Regions from separate parts of the Geodermatophilus sp. DSM 44513 genome, predicted to be linked through region 2. Evidence: riboswitches for the same ligand, from Rfam matches in the RefSeq annotation. Region 2 holds a riboswitch; each other region holds the start of a gene.

Region 1 (4,785 bases), 610 kb from region 2:
GGCGTCCCGCTGCCGATCGGCGGCCTGATCACCGCCGTCGTCGCCTTCGTGCTGCTGGCCGCGCAGTCCCGCGGGCACCGCCCCTTCGAGCGGGTCATCACCGGGCTGCTGCTGGTCATCGGCGCCGGCTTCGCCTACACGCTGGTCGGCTCCGGTGTCGACGTGGGCGGCATGGCGTCGGGGATGGTGCCCTCCTTCGCCGGCCCGGACAGCCTGGTGCTGGCCGCCGGCATCCTCGGCGCCACGGTCATGCCGCACGTCATCTACGTGCACTCCGCGCTCACCCCGGGCCGCTACGGCGACGTGGTCACCGCCGGGCGCACCCGCGAGGGACGGCGCGGGCTGCTGCGCGCCCAGCGGCTGGACGTGCTGGTGGCCATGGGCGTGGCGGGGCTGGTCAACGCCGCGATGCTGGTCATCGCCGCCCAGCTGTTCACCGGCTCGGCCGAGCAGGCCGGCTCGCTGGAGGGCGTGCACGCCGGGCTGGGCGACCAGCTCGGTGCCGGCGCGGCGCTGGCCTTCGCCCTGGCGCTGCTGGCGTCGGGCTTCGCGTCGTCCTCGGTCGGCACGCACGCCGGCCAGGTGGTCATGGCCGGCTTCCTCAAGCGGCACATCCCGGTGCTGGTCCGCCGGCTGGTGACCCTCGCCCCGGCGCTGCTGGTGCTGGTGCTCGGGGGCGACCCGACCACCGCGCTGGTCTGGTCCCAGGTCGTGCTCAGCTTCGGCATCCCGTTCGCCCTGGTGCCGCTGCTGTGGCTGACCAGCCGGCGCGACCTCATGGGCGGCTGGGTGAACCGGCGGGTCACCACCGTCGCCGGGTGCGTCGTCGCGGCGCTGATCATCGCCCTCAACGGCCACCTGCTGCTGGGCTTCGTGCTCTGAGCCCGCTCGCTCCACGGCCGAGCGTGTGCGCCGCCGCCCTGCTCCACCCGTCGGGAGGGGGCCTCGGCGCACACCGTCGCCGTCCGGCGAGCGCCCGTCAGGCCCCGCGCCAGGCGGCGTCGAAGAAGCCGACCTCCAGTGCCATCGCCCGCCGGTACGCCGTCCGGACGGCGGGGACGTCGGCGGCGTGCGAGTCCAGCAGCCGCTCCAGCGTGCCGGCCAGCGCGTCGAACCCCGGGTCGGCGTAGGTGGTGACCCACTCGGCGTAGTCCCCGGCGCGCCCGGGCGACAGCGAGCGGCCCAGGTGCGCGTACAGCCGCATGCACGGGGTCATCGCCGCGCAGGTCGCACCGACCCCGCCGAGGGACGCCGTGGCCAGCAGGAAGTCGGTGTAGGCGGTGGTCGCCGGCAGCGGCTGCACGCCGGCCAGGTCGATGCCCCAGCGGGCCGCGTAGCCGGCGTGCAGCGCCAGCTCCTCGCGGACCCCGGCGAGCAGGTCGGCGAAGGCGTCCAGGGTGGCCCGGTCGGGGCTGTGCGCCACCCCGAGGGCGTAGCCGCGGGCGAAGGACTCCAGGAAGAACGCGTCCTGGGCGACGTAGCCGGCGAAGCGCTCCCGCGGCAGCGTTCCGTCGCCGATCCCGGCCACGAACGGGTGCGCCAGCGCCGCGGCGGCCAGGTCGGCGTTCGCCGCCCACAGGTCGGCGGACAGGCTCACAGCGCCGCGTCCAGCGCCGTGCTCACAGCGCCGCGTCCAGCGCCATGTCCCAGAAGGCCACCTCGGCCGCGACCACCTCGGCGAAGGTCGCGTCGGCGTCCGGCGCGGGCGTGCCGTCGGCCGCCGCCGCCAGCCCGGCGACGTAGCCGGCGAACCCCGGCGTCGTCCAGTGCTCGACGAACTCCCGGTACCCGGGCGCGCCGGGCCGCGCGTGCGACCACGCGTCCAGGTAGGTGCGCTCGATGGTCCACAGCGCGGTCAGCGCCGTCCCGGCGTCAGCGGCGTCCAGCCGCCCGAGCAGCTCCGCGTAGCCGGCGGTGGCCGGCCGGGCCGGCGCCCCCAGGTCCAACCCGCGGACGGCGGCCTGCTGCTCGAACCAGGCCAGCTCCTCGACCAGCGCCACCAGCCCGCCGGCGAGCACCGCCTGCGCCGGCCGGGGCGCGCGGGCCAGCAACCGGGCCTGGAAGCGCAGCAGGTCGGCGACGAAGCGGGCGTCCTGCACCAGCCAGGTGTCGAAGGCGGCGACCGGGACGGTCCCGTCGCGCACGGCGTCGAGGAACGGGTGCCGGGTGGCCCGCCGCCAGTCGTCGGGGGAGCGGGAGGGGAGGTCGGCGACCGGCACGGCGGGGACTGTACGGACCGGGTCTAGGGTGGGCGCTGCACGTGCGGGAGCTCGGGCACCACCGGGCTGAGAGGGCGACTCGAGGCGTCGCCGACCGCTGGAACCTGACCGGGTAATGCCGGCGTAGGGAGCAGTCATGAGCACGTCGAACGCCGTCCCCGCGACCGGGGAGGCCCCCCTCACCCTCGCCGAGGCGCCCGCCCCCGTCCTCGGCCTGCGGGACACCTTCGGCCTGTGGGCCAACCTGGGCGTCAGCCTGCTGCTGCCGGTGGCCGCCGTCTTCGTCGTCCTCCCGGGCCGGCCGCTGTCGACCACGATCGGCGCCATCGTCGTCGGCGCCGTCATCGGCGCCACGCTGCTCGGGCTGGCCGCCGCCGCGGGGGCGCGCGAGCGGGTGCCCACGATGGTGCTGCTGCGCGGGCTGCTCGGCCGGCGCGCCTCCGCGCTGCCCACCGCGGTCAACCTGGTGCAGTGCGTCGGCTGGGCCACCTTCGAGATCGTCATCATCGCCGAGGCGGCGTCCCGGGTGCTGGACGCACCGCGGTGGCCGTTCGTGCTGCTCGCCGGGGTGCTGGCCACCGCGATGGCGCTGCGCCCGCTCGGGGTCGCCCGGGTGCTGGCCCGCTACGCGATCTGGGCGGCCCTCGCGGCGGTGGTCTACCTGTTCGTCAACGTCCTGGCCGAGCCGCTGCCGCCGCTGACGCAGGGCGCGGCCACCTCGTTCTGGACGGCGGCCGACATCGTCATCGCGCTGCCGGTCTCCTGGTTCCCGCTGGTCGCCGACTACACCCGGCACGCCCGCAGCGCCCGGGCCGCGGGTGCCGGCGCGGGGCTGGGCTACGGCCTGGCCACGATCGTGATGTTCACCCTCGGCGTCGTCGCGCTGGCCGCCTACGGCAGCGCCGGGTTCGACGTCATCGACGCGCTGCTGGCCGTCCCGCTGGGGGCCCTGGCCGTGCTGGTGCTGGTCACCGTGGAGCTGGACGAGGCCTTCGCCAACGTCTACTCCACCGCGGTGTCCGCGCAGAACATCGTCGCCCGGGCCGACCGGCGGCTGCTGGCCGTCGGCGTCGGCACGGTCGCCACGCTGCTGGCCCTGACCTTCGACATCGCCGCCTACGAGCCGTTCCTCTTCCTCATCGGCGCGGTGTTCGTGCCGCTGGCCGGTGTGCTGCTCGTCGCCTACGCCAGCACCCCGCGCGGGGCCTGGGACACCTCCGACACCGCCCCCGCACGGCCGGTGTTCCTGCTGCCGTGGGCGGCCGGCTTCCTCGCCTACCAGCTCACCCTGCCGACCTACTTCGCCGGCCCGGGTGCGGGCTGGACGGCGTGGTGGGCCGCCCGCCAGGCCGACCTGGGCATCGACCCGGCCAACGGCTGGTCGGCGTCCCTGGTCGGCCTGGCGGTGGCGGTGTCGCTCACCGCGCTGGTCTGCCTGCCCGGGGTGCTGCGCCGGCGGAGGGCGGCGGCATGACCGACGTCGCGGTCGCCGGCGGGGGGCTGATCGGGCTGGCCACGGCGTGGCGGGCCGCCCGGCGCGGGCTGTCGGTCACCGTCGTCGACGACTCCCCCGGCACCGGGGCGTCGGCCGCGGCGGCCGGCATGCTCGCCCCGGTCACCGAGGCCGGCTACCGCGAGGAGGCGCTGCTGCGCCTGGGCCTGGCGTCGGTCGAGCGCTGGCCGGCCTTCGCCGCGGAGCTGCGCGAGGCCACCGGGGCCGACGTCGGCCTGCGCACCGCCGGCACCCTCGTCGTCGGCTTCGACTCCGACGACGTGCAGGAGCTCGCCGCGCTGCACGCCTACCAGTGCGAGCTGGGGCTGGCCGCCGAGCGGCTCACCCCGCGGGAGGCCCGCCGCCGCGAGCCCGCCCTGACCCAGCGGGTGCGCGGCGGCCTGCTGGTCGCCGGCGACCACTCCGTCGACGGCCGGGCGCTGCACGCCGCCCTGCTGCGCGCGGCCGAGGACGCCGGCGTGCGGCTGGTGCGGGAGCGGGTCACCGCGCTGCGGGTGGACGGCGGCCGGGCGGCCGGGCTGGAGACGGCCGACGGGGGCACGGTGCTGGCGGGCGCCGTCGTCCTGGCCCTCGGGGCGCACAGCGGCGGCCTGCCCGGGGTGCCACCCCTGCCGGTGCGCCCGGTGAAGGGGCAGGTCCTCCGGCTGGCCGGGGCGGCGGACCTGCTGGAGGGCACGGTGCGCGCGCTGGTCCGCGGCCGGCACGTCTACCTCGTCCCCTACGCCGGTGACCGGCTGGTGGTCGGCGCCACGGTCGAGGACCGCGGGTTCGACCCCACCGTCACCGCGGGCGGGGTGCACGACCTGCTGCACGACGCGATCGACGTCGTCCCCGGGATCGGCGAGTGCGAGCTGGTCGAGACGCTGGCGCGCTGGCGGCCGGGCACCCCGGACAACGCCCCGCTGCTCGGCCCCGGCCCGCTGCCCGGGCTGGTGCTGGCCACCGGGCACCACCGCAACGGCGTGCTGCTCACCCCCGTCACCGCCGAGGTGACCGCCGAGCTGCTGGCCACCGGCACGCTGCCGGAGCTGGCCGCCCCCTTCACCGCCGACC
Region 2 (4,785 bases):
CGGCGATCCGGGCGCGCCGGATCCGCACGCCGGCCGCCTGCGCCGCGGCCAGCAGTGCCGCGTGCAGCGACCGCCCGTCCACCGAGTGGTCACCGGCCACGGCCAGGCCCCCGCGCAGCCGGGGGGTCAGCGAGGGCTCGCGGCGGCGCACCTGGCGAGGGGTGAGCCGCTCGACGGCCAGCCCGAGCTCGTCCTGGTAGGCGTGCAGGTCCTGCAGTGCCCGCATGTCATCGGTGTCGAAACCGACGACCACGGTGCCGGCCGTGCGCAGCCCGACGTCGATTCCGCTGGCCGCCTGCACGTCAGTTACGAATGCGGGAAACCGTTGCAGCGAGGCCTGGCACAGCGCCAGCAGCGCCTCCTCGCCGTAGGTGACCTCGCTCACCGGCGCCAGCATCCCGGCCGCTGCGTAGGAGGCGCCGCTGCCCGGCGCCTCGTCGATCACGGTCACTGGCAGCCCGCGCTGCGCGCACCGCCAGGCCACGGCCAGCCCGATCAGGCCACCGCCGGCGACCACAATTTCGCTCATCGGGGCCCCGACCGCCGGCCGCGCTCGGCCGGGCCTGGTTCCGGGCGTGGTGGTCGGCTCTGCGGCGCGCCCCCGAGCGCGGCCAGCAGCGCCCGGGTGGCCAATCCTGGATCCGGCGCGTCGGACACCGCGGAGACCACGGCCACCCCGGCGGCCCCGGCTGTCAGCAGCGCGGGGATCCGGTCGGCGGTGATGCCGCCGATGGCGATCACCGGAACGGCGACCGCTTCCGCGACCGCCGCGACGCCGTCGACACCCAGCGGGTCCGGCAGCCCCGGCTTGGTTGCGGTGGAGAAGGCCGGGCCCACCCCGAGGTAGTCCGCGCCGGCCGCCACCAGCTCGGTGGCGGCCGCGGCGGTGCGCGCCGTGCCACCCAGCAGATGGGCCGGCCCGGCGACCGATCGCGCCGCGGCCACCGGCAGGTCCCCGGCCCCCAGGTGGGTGCCGGCTGCGCCGACGGCCAAAGCGATGTCGACCCGGTCGTTGACCAGGCATGTCGCTCCCCGTCGGCGGCAGACCTCCACGACCCGGGCGGCGAAGTCGTACAGCGCCCGGTCCGGGCAGAACTTCACCCGGACCTGCACGATCCGCGCGCCGGCCGCCACCGCCGCGGAAACGACAGCCAGGGCGTCTCTGCCCTCGCGGGCGTCGGTCAGCACGTGTAGTCCGCTGATCCGCCGGCGAACCTCGGCGCCCCGGTCCGGGTCGACCGGAATCGGTGCGTTGGTCCGGCCGGCGGCGAGCACCCGGCGGCCGGTCATCGGACGGCCTCCGATCGGGCGAGCGTGGACCGGGGCCGCCGGCGGCGGGCGAACAGCCCGCCGAGCAGGCAGAGCAGCGCGGTGAGGACGGCGGCCACCGCGAGGCTGACCAGCGACGCCGACCAGCCGTTGGCCGGATCGATGCCCAGGTCGGCCTGGCGGGCGGCCCACCACGCCGTCCAGCCGGCGCCCGGCCCGGTGAAGAAGGTCGGCAGGGTGAGTTGGTAGGCGACGAAGCCGGCCGCCCACGCCAGCAGCGGCCCCGGGCGCGCCGGGGCGGTGTCCGATACGTCCCAGCCGCCGCGCGGCAGCAGCCAGTAGGCGACGACGAACACCCCGACGAGCGGGACGAACACTGCGCCGATCAGGAATAGGAACGGCTCGTAGGCGACCAGGTCCACCGCGAGTGCGAGCCCGGTGGCCACCAGCCCGACGCCTGCGGCCAGCACCCGGCGATCGAGGCGACCCACGATGTTCTGCGCCGAGACCGCAGTGGAGTAGACGTTGGCGAAGGCCTCGTCGACCTCGACCACCAGCAGCACCAGCACGGCCAGCAGTCCCAGCGGCACGGCCAGCAGCGCGTCTACGACGTCCAGACCGCCCCGGCCGTAGGCGACCAGGGCCAGCACACCCAGGGTGAACAGGGCCACGGTGGCCATCCCGTAGCCGACAGCGACACCGGCGAACGCCGCCCGCCCGCGCCGGACGTGCCGGGTGTAGTCCGCCGCCAGCGGAAACCACGAGACCGGCAGAGCGATCACGATGTCGGCCGCGGTCCAGAACGATCCGGCTCCGCCCTCGGTGACCGGCGGCAGCGGCCGGGAAAGCACCTCGGCGAACAGGTAGACGATCGCGGCCAGCGCCGCCCACACCGCGTAGCGCGCCAGCACCCGCACCGCCCCCAGCGGGCGCAGCGCCATCAGCGTCGCGAGTGCGCCCGCGACCAGCACGAACGGCCAGCGCGGCGCACCCAGCGCCCGCGAGGCGGCCTCGGCGATGATCCACACCTCGAACGCCGCCCAGCCCACGCACTGCACCACATTGAGGGCGGTCGGCAGCCAGGAGGTCCGCCGGCCCAGCAGCCCCCGCATCAGCACCATCGCCGGCACGCCCTCCCGGGCGCCGGCCGCCGCGCCCAGGCCCAGCAGCACCGAGCCGATCACCGCACCGGTGACGATCGCGCCGATCGTCACCGACAGCGGGCGGTCGGCGAGAACCACGTACGTGGCCGCCACCGGCAGCAGCAGGCTGATCCCCAGGCTGCCCCACAACCCCACCGTCTCCCCGAGGCCCAGCATCCGCGGCGGCGGCTGCGACAGTGTGATCGGGGCATCCCCCGACGACGTGGTGGCACCGACGGCGCCCGACGGGCTCATGCTCGCTCCCTACGCCGGCATTACCCGGTCAGGTTCCAGCGGTCGGCGGCACATCAGCCGCCCTCTCAGCCCGGTTGTTCCGAGCTCCCGCACATCGCCCTTGCAGCCTAGCGAGGCGTCTACTCCCCGGGTACCGCAGGGCCAGGGGGATAGAGGTTCACTGGCACTCCTGGTGTGTTCTTCAGGGACAGTGGCGATTCGCAATAGGCCTGAGCTGTCGACGGCACGACAGTCATCTCGGCTCGAGGATCCTCACGTCGACGAGCACCACCAGAGTGACTCATGGGCGTGAAGCGGACGAACCTGCCGACATTGCGGGAGAGCCTGAATGCCACCACGGTCTCGGCCACATCGAGGTCTTCAACGGCATCGGCGCATGACGCAGTTCGAAAGCCGCTGCTGCGTCTAACTAGCGGCAAGGTTCGGCGATCTGCCCCTGCACGTGGACAGGACGGTTGTTCGCACTCAAGGGAGGATGAGAGTGGCGGGTCAGGCCACAACGAGTGGTCCCCCCGCGGATCCCAGGCCTCGGCCCATGTCCAGGTGCCCCGCAGTCACTTGCCAGGGGGCCTGCTTTGCGCTCTCCTCGAGCCGGGCCGGACACGCCGGATGTCGTGCCTGGACAGAGCTGAGACGGGTCGGCCCGCGGCGGGCGCAGGCGGTGCTCAGCGACTGGCTAGCTCCGGCCTGAGCCAGGTGTGGTGGTGCCGGACGGCCCTGCCGTCGGGGAGGAGTTCCCTGTCGTCATCGAAGAGGATCACGCCGTTGCAGAGCAGGTTCAAGCCCTGCTCGGGATGGGCGCTGACGGCAGCCGCCAACTCACCCGTGTCGCTGGTCACGTGGGGCCAGGGGGTTCCGTGTCGGCACATCGGGATCTCATCCGCTGGGGGTACCCGGGGGAGCGGGTGGAGGTTACATTCTGCACCCGACCAGTTACCGAGCGGGAACAGTCTGCACCCGGAGTTCACATGACGTCGCGTGACGCAGACCACAATCTCGACCGATCGGGGTTGTGGTGCTCTCACCATGCTGAGCTCTGTGGCGCGACGTCAGATTGGGACGAAGACCTTCGTCAAGCGACGGTCCGCACATCGCCACCGAAGACACCGTCCGCTCCTCAGGCGGCAGCGACCGCGGCGAGGGGTATGGCCGGCGGGACGACTCTGCCGACACGAATCCACAGGCAGCGGTCCCGGACACCCCGACGGGGAGTGACATGGAGCCGTTGACCGGCCTGTTGCGGATCCTGACGACGATCCTGTTCGTGGGTCTGGCGGCGACGTCGTTGGTGCTGTGGCGTCGGCGGCGCGATGCCCCGGCGAAGTGGGCGGCGGTGAGCTTTGCGCTGCTCGCAGGCGCCACCACCGCCGGGGTTCTGCTCCCCGATACGGGCGGGGACGCGGTCCAGTGGGCACAAAAGGTCAGCGTCGCCGCCCTGGTTGCCTTCCCGTATTGCCTGCACCGGTTCGCGGTCGCCTTCACCGGGGTGTCCAGACTGGTGGAGAGGCTGGCCGCGGCGGCCACGGTCGCCCTCGTCGCCGCCACGCTGATCCTGCCGCCCATCTCGGAGGCGGGCGAGCCGGTACCGGCGTGGTCGCCGTGGTACATCGGCGCGGTCCTCCTCGTGTGGACGGGGCTGTCCCTGCTGGTCGCGGTGCGACTCTGGTCCTCGGGTCAGGGGCAGCCGAACGTGGTGCGCCGGCGCATGCGCCTGCTCGCGTACGCGTCGGTCGGACTCAGTTTCGCGCTCCTGACCGCCGGCTCCAGCCGGGACGTCTCCAGCCAGTGGCCGGGGCTGGTCGTGCAGAGCCTGGCCCTGGCCAGCACTGTCTCGTTCTGGGCGGGGCTGAATCCCCCGCGTCTGCTGTTGGCGTCCTGGCGTCAACCCGACGAAGCGGACCTCAACAAGGCTGTGGAGAGCCTGGTGGCGGCTACCAGGCGCGAGGATATTGCCGGCGGTCTCCTGCCTCATCTGGTGCGGGTGGTGGGCGGCCGCGGCGCTGCCTTGATCGACGACGAGCAGGGCGTGCTCGCCACCTACGGCGACCTGCGGATGCCCGAGATGTTCCACTCCGGGGGGAGCGGCGACGCTCCCGGCGAGACCACGTCGCCGCACCGT
Region 3 (4,785 bases), 470 kb from region 2:
GGCCGCCCGGGTGCTCAAGGAGGCGTCGATCGCCGAAGCGCGCGCCCGGCAGGCCGCCGAGCAGGAGCAGCTGCTCGCCGACGAGGCGATCGCGGTGGCCAAGCGGCAGCTGGCGCTGCGGCAGGCCGAGATCACCGCGGAGACCGACGCGGCCACGGCCCGCGCGGCGGCGGCCGGCCCGCTGGCGCAGGCCGCGCAGGACCAGGCCATCCTCGCCGAGCAGGAGAAGGTCGCCGTCCGGACGGCGTCGCTCACCGAGCGGCAGCTGGACACCCAGGTGCGCCGGCCCGCCGACGCCCAGCGGTACAAGGTCGAGCAGGAGGCCGAGGCGCGCAAGAACGCCGCCATCCTGACCGCCGAGGCGCAGCGGCAGGCGACGATCGCCGGTGCGCAGGCCGCCGCCGAGCAGGCCCGGCTGTCCGGTGAGGGCGAGCGGGCGCGGCGGTCGGCGCTGGCCGAGGCCGAGGCGGTCGAGGGCGCCAAGCGCGGCGAGGCCGAGAAGCTGCGCCGGCAGGCGGTCGCGGACGCCGTCGAGCGCGAGGGCACCGCCGAGGCCGCGGCGATCCTCGCCCGTGGTCAGGCCGAGGCCGAGGCGCTGGACGCCCGCTCGGAGGCCTTCGCCAAGTACGGCGAGGCCGCGGTCCTGGAGATGCTGGTCAAGGTGCTGCCGGAGGTCGTGCAGGCCGCGGCCGCCCCGCTGGCGGGCGTGGACAAGATGACCGTCATCTCCGCCGACGGCGCCGGCGCGCTGGGTCGCTCGGTCGCGGCCAACGTCGCCCAGGGGCTGCAGCTGTCCGGCGACCTCACCGGCGTGGACGTCGCCGCCCTGCTGCGCCGCTTCGCCGCGGACGGCGGTGGTGCCACCCGCGTGCCGATCACGACCGACGGGGACGCCCCGCCCCGCCCGTGATCATCGGCATCCGGCGGCTCGACACGCCGGTGTAGGCCCACCACTCGCCGATGATCACGGTGGGTGGCGGTGGGCTCACCGCTCCCAGACGCCGGCGAAGTGGTGCACGGGACCGTGCCCGGAGCCGACGCCCAGGGTGCCGCCCGCCTGCAGCGCCCGCTGCAGGTAGTCCCGCGCCGGGTCGACCAGCCGGGTCCAGTCGTCGGTGCGGTGGCGGGCGGCCAGCGCGGCGAGCGCGGAGGACAGCGTGCACCCGGTGCCGTGCGTCGAGGTGGTGTGCACCCTGGGCCGCCGGGTGACCGTCACGCCGTCGGCGGTGGCCAGCACGTCGACGCTGTCCTCGCCGCCCAGGTGGCCGCCTTTGAGCAGCACCGCCCGCGGGCCGAGCGCCAGCAGCGCGGTGGCCTGGCCGGGCAGCTGGTCGACGTCGGTCGCCGGGTCGACGCCGAGCAGGACGGCGGCCTCGGGCACGTTCGGCGTCACCAGGTCGGCATGGGGCAGCAGCTCGGCGCGGACGGCGTCGACGGCGGTGTCGTCGATGAGCCGGTCGCCGCTGGTCGCCACCATCACCGGGTCGCACACCACCGGCCCGCCCGGGCGGGCGGCCAGCGCCTCCGCGACCGCGTGGACCACGTCGGCGGTGCCGAGCATGCCGAGCTTGGTGGCGTGCACCCCGACGTCGGCGAACAGCGTGGCCAGCTGCTCGGCGACGAAGGCGGCGGGGACGGCGTGCACGCCGGTGACGCCGCGGGTGTTCTGCGCCGTGAGCGCGGTGAGCACCGCGGTGCCGTAGACGCCCAGCGCGCTGAAGGTCTTCAGGTCGGCCTGGATGCCGGCGCCGCCGCTGGGGTCGCTCCCCGCCACGGTCAGCGCCACCGCGACCCCGCTCACCGGGCCGCCCCGATCGACTCGTCCAGCCGGCGGGCCGCCCGCTGCGGGTCCTCCGCCGTGCAGATCGCCGAGACGACGCACACGCCGTCCACCCCGGTGGCGGCCACCTCGCCGGCCCGGTCGGCGTCGATGCCGCCGATCGCGACGGTGGTGAACCCCGCGGCCCGGGCCTCGTCGGCCAGCGCGCGGACGCCGTCCGGGCCGAGCGCGGTGCCGGCGTCGGGCTTGGTCGGCGTCGACCACACCGGGCCGATGCCCACCAGGTCGACGGTGCCGGGCGGCAGGGCGCGGGCGACGTCGAGCTCGGCGACGGAGGAGACGCTGAACCCGAGCAGCCGGTCGGGACCGAGCAGGGCCCGCACCTCGGCGGGGGGCAGGTCGTCCTGGCCGAGGTGCACGCCGTCGGCCCCGGCGAGCAGCGCGACGTCGACCGCGTCGTTGACCCACAGCGCGACGTCGGGCCGGCCGGCCAGCGCGTCCTGCACCGCCCGGGTGAGCGCCAGCAGCTCGCGGCGGGCGGCGGTCTTGTCCCGGACCTGGACGGTGGTGACGCCACCGGCCACGGCCGCGCGGACGACGTCGGCCACCGGGCGGGGGCGGCACAGCGCGGTGTCGGTGACCAGGTAGAGGGTCGGGTCGAACGCCCTGCTCATCGGACGTCGGCCGCGGCCAGCGCGTCGCCGTCCACGGCGTCCAGCGCGTCGAGCCAGGCGGGGGTGAAGGTGCCGGGGCCGCCGGCCACCGCCGCGGCGCGCTCGGCGGCGACGGCGACGTGCGCGTGCGCGGCGACCGCCCCGGTGAGCGGGTCGCCGGTGGCGGCCACGTAGGCGGCGACCAGGGCGCCCAGCGCGCAGCCGGCACCGGTGGTGCGGGTGAGCAGCGCCGAGCCGCCGCCGACGCGGACCGTGCGCCGCCCGTCCGTGACCAGGTCGACCGCGCCGCTGACCGCGACCACCCCGCCGGTGCGGGCGGCGAGCTCGGCGGCGGCCTTCGCGGCGTCCTCGGCGCTGTCGGTGCTGTCCACGCCGCGGCCGCCGGCGCCCGCGCCGGCCAGCGCCATGACCTCCGAGGCGTTGCCGCGGACGACGGTCGGCCGCAGCCCCACCAGCTCGGCGGCCAGTCCGGTGCGGAACGCCAGCCCGCCGACCGCGACCGGGTCGAGCACCCACGGCGTGCCGGCCGTCCCGGCCGCGCGGGCGGCCAGCCGCATGGCCTCGGCGGTGCGGGCGGAGACGGTGCCCACGTTGACCAGCACCGCGGAGGCGACCGCGGCGAAGTCGCCGGCCTCCTCCGGGGCGTCCACCATCGCCGGCGCGGCGCCGACGGCCAGCAGGGCGTTGGCGGTGACGGTCTGCACGACGGTGTTGGTCAGGCAGTGCACCAGGGGGGTGCGGGTGCGCAGCGCCGCGGAGGCGGCCCGCAGGTCGAGGACCGGCATGCCGGTGACATCCCTTCGCCAGTGCGAACTGGAGCAGGTTCGACGGGTGTGCTCTCAGTCCCCGGGAGGGGACACCCCGTGCCGAGCCGAACGTAACACCGGCCGGTCGGCCCGGTAGCGTCCCGGCCCTGACCACGGGAGCCCGCGCCGAGCGGGCTGAGAGGGCGGCTGGGGCCGCCGACCGTCCGAACCTGTCCGGGTCGTGCCGGCGTAGGGAGGCCGTTGCGTGCGTGCTGTCCGTTTCTCCGGGGTGGGACACCCCCTGACCGTCGAGGACGTCGAGTCCCCTCGCCCCGGTCCGGGCGAGGTGCTGCTCGACGTCGCCGCGGCCGGGGTGTGCGGCACCGAGCTGCACTTCCTCGACGGCCTGCTCACCCCGGCCCGCACCCCGATCACCCTGGGCCACGAGGTCGCCGGGGTGGTGGCCGCGCTCGGCGAGGGGGTCGACGGCGTCGCGGTGGGTGACCGGGTCGCCGTCCACTACCTGCACGCCTGCCACCGGTGCCGCTGGTGCCGGGCCGGCGACGACCACCTGTGCGACGCGCCGCTGGGCTTCCTCGCGTTCGCCACCGACGGGGGGTTCGCCGAGCAGGTCGCCGTCCCGGCCTCGTCGGTGGTGCCCGTGCCGGCGGGGGTGGACCTGCCCACCGCGGCCACGCTGTGCTGCAGCGGGACGACGGCGTTGCACGCGGTGTCGGTCGCCGGCGTGCGGCCCGGGTCGGACGCCGTCGTGTACGGCGTCGGCGGGGTCGGGCTGGCGTTGGTGCAGGTGCTGCGGGAGGCCGGCGCGCGGGTGGTCGCGGTGGCCCGGTCGGCACGGCGGCTGGAGCTGGCCCGCGAGCTGGGCGCCGCGGTGACCGTGGACGCGTCGGCCGGGGACGTCGCCGGCGCCGTCCGGGAGGCCACCGGTGGCCGTGGGGCGGACGTCGTGTTCGAGCTGGTCGGCACCCGGGAGACCGGCGCCGCCGCGCTGGCCGCCCTGGGCAAGCGCGGCACGCTGGTCTACGTCGGCTACTCCGCCGAGCGGGTGGAGGTCGACCCGCTGGCGATGGTGGTGCCCGAGCAGCGGATCGTCACCTCCGTCGGCAACCGGCGCGCCGAGCTGGTCGAGGCCCTGGAGCTGGCCGCCCGCGGCCGGCTGGTCACCAGCGTGAGCACGCACCCGCTGGCCGACGCCCCGCGGGTGCTCGAGGACCTGCGCGCCGGCCGCGTCGTGGGCCGCGCGGTGCTCGTGCCCTGACCACCCGTCGCTCCGCCGTCCGCTCGTCCCGGTGGCGGCCCGCGCGGGTCAGCCGTCGGTGAGGGTGGCCGGTGGCAGCCAGTCGGCGTCCAGCAGCTCGGCGACCTCCCGCAGCGCGGAGGTGTCCGCGCCCGCGGTCGAGCCGCTGACCGCCAGCCGCTCCACCATCACCCGGGCCACCTGCTCCTCCACGGTGTCCGCGGCGAAGGCCACCCGCCACGGGGAGACCTGGCCGTCGCGGTGGGTGCGGCCGGTGACCTGGCGGGCCTGGATGCCGGAGAACCGCGGCTGGTGGAACAGTCCGAC

The links. Region 2 has a riboswitch for thiamine pyrophosphate ahead of RTG05_RS19850 (purine-cytosine permease family protein). Riboswitches for the same ligand answer to the same signal wherever they lie in the genome.
Region 1: it holds a riboswitch for thiamine pyrophosphate, as region 2 does, so the genes downstream of both, RTG05_RS00400 (purine-cytosine permease family protein) here and RTG05_RS19850 (purine-cytosine permease family protein) in region 2, are expected to answer to the same signal.
Region 3: it holds a riboswitch for thiamine pyrophosphate, as region 2 does, so the genes downstream of both, thiM (hydroxyethylthiazole kinase) here and RTG05_RS19850 (purine-cytosine permease family protein) in region 2, are expected to answer to the same signal.

What each region holds. Positions count from the first base shown of each region.
Region 1 covers NZ_CP135963.1:79,512-84,296, reverse strand. Annotated here, with positions in the region: gene RTG05_RS00415 (Nramp family divalent metal transporter) at 1-882, shown strand, start outside; gene RTG05_RS00410 (TenA family protein) at 980-1,597, opposite strand; gene RTG05_RS00405 (TenA family protein) at 1,620-2,219, opposite strand; TPP riboswitch at 2,253-2,367, shown strand; gene RTG05_RS00400 (purine-cytosine permease family protein) at 2,356-3,693, shown strand; gene thiO (glycine oxidase ThiO) at 3,690-4,785, shown strand, end outside.
Region 2 covers NZ_CP135963.1:4,097,886-4,102,670, reverse strand. Annotated here, with positions in the region: gene thiO (glycine oxidase ThiO) at 1-529, opposite strand, end outside; gene thiE (thiamine phosphate synthase) at 526-1,290, opposite strand; gene RTG05_RS19850 (purine-cytosine permease family protein) at 1,287-2,666, opposite strand; TPP riboswitch at 2,655-2,767, opposite strand; gene RTG05_RS19845 (DUF5999 family protein) at 3,332-3,535, opposite strand; gene RTG05_RS19840 (sensor domain-containing diguanylate cyclase) at 3,883-4,785, shown strand, end outside.
Region 3 covers NZ_CP135963.1:4,570,619-4,575,403, reverse strand. Annotated here, with positions in the region: gene RTG05_RS22030 (flotillin family protein) at 1-910, shown strand, start outside; gene thiD (bifunctional hydroxymethylpyrimidine kinase/phosphomethylpyrimidine kinase) at 986-1,801, opposite strand; gene thiE (thiamine phosphate synthase) at 1,798-2,454, opposite strand; gene thiM (hydroxyethylthiazole kinase) at 2,451-3,239, opposite strand; TPP riboswitch at 3,233-3,328, opposite strand; TPP riboswitch at 3,369-3,463, shown strand; gene RTG05_RS22010 (alcohol dehydrogenase catalytic domain-containing protein) at 3,466-4,479, shown strand; gene RTG05_RS22005 (DEAD/DEAH box helicase) at 4,528-4,785, opposite strand, start outside.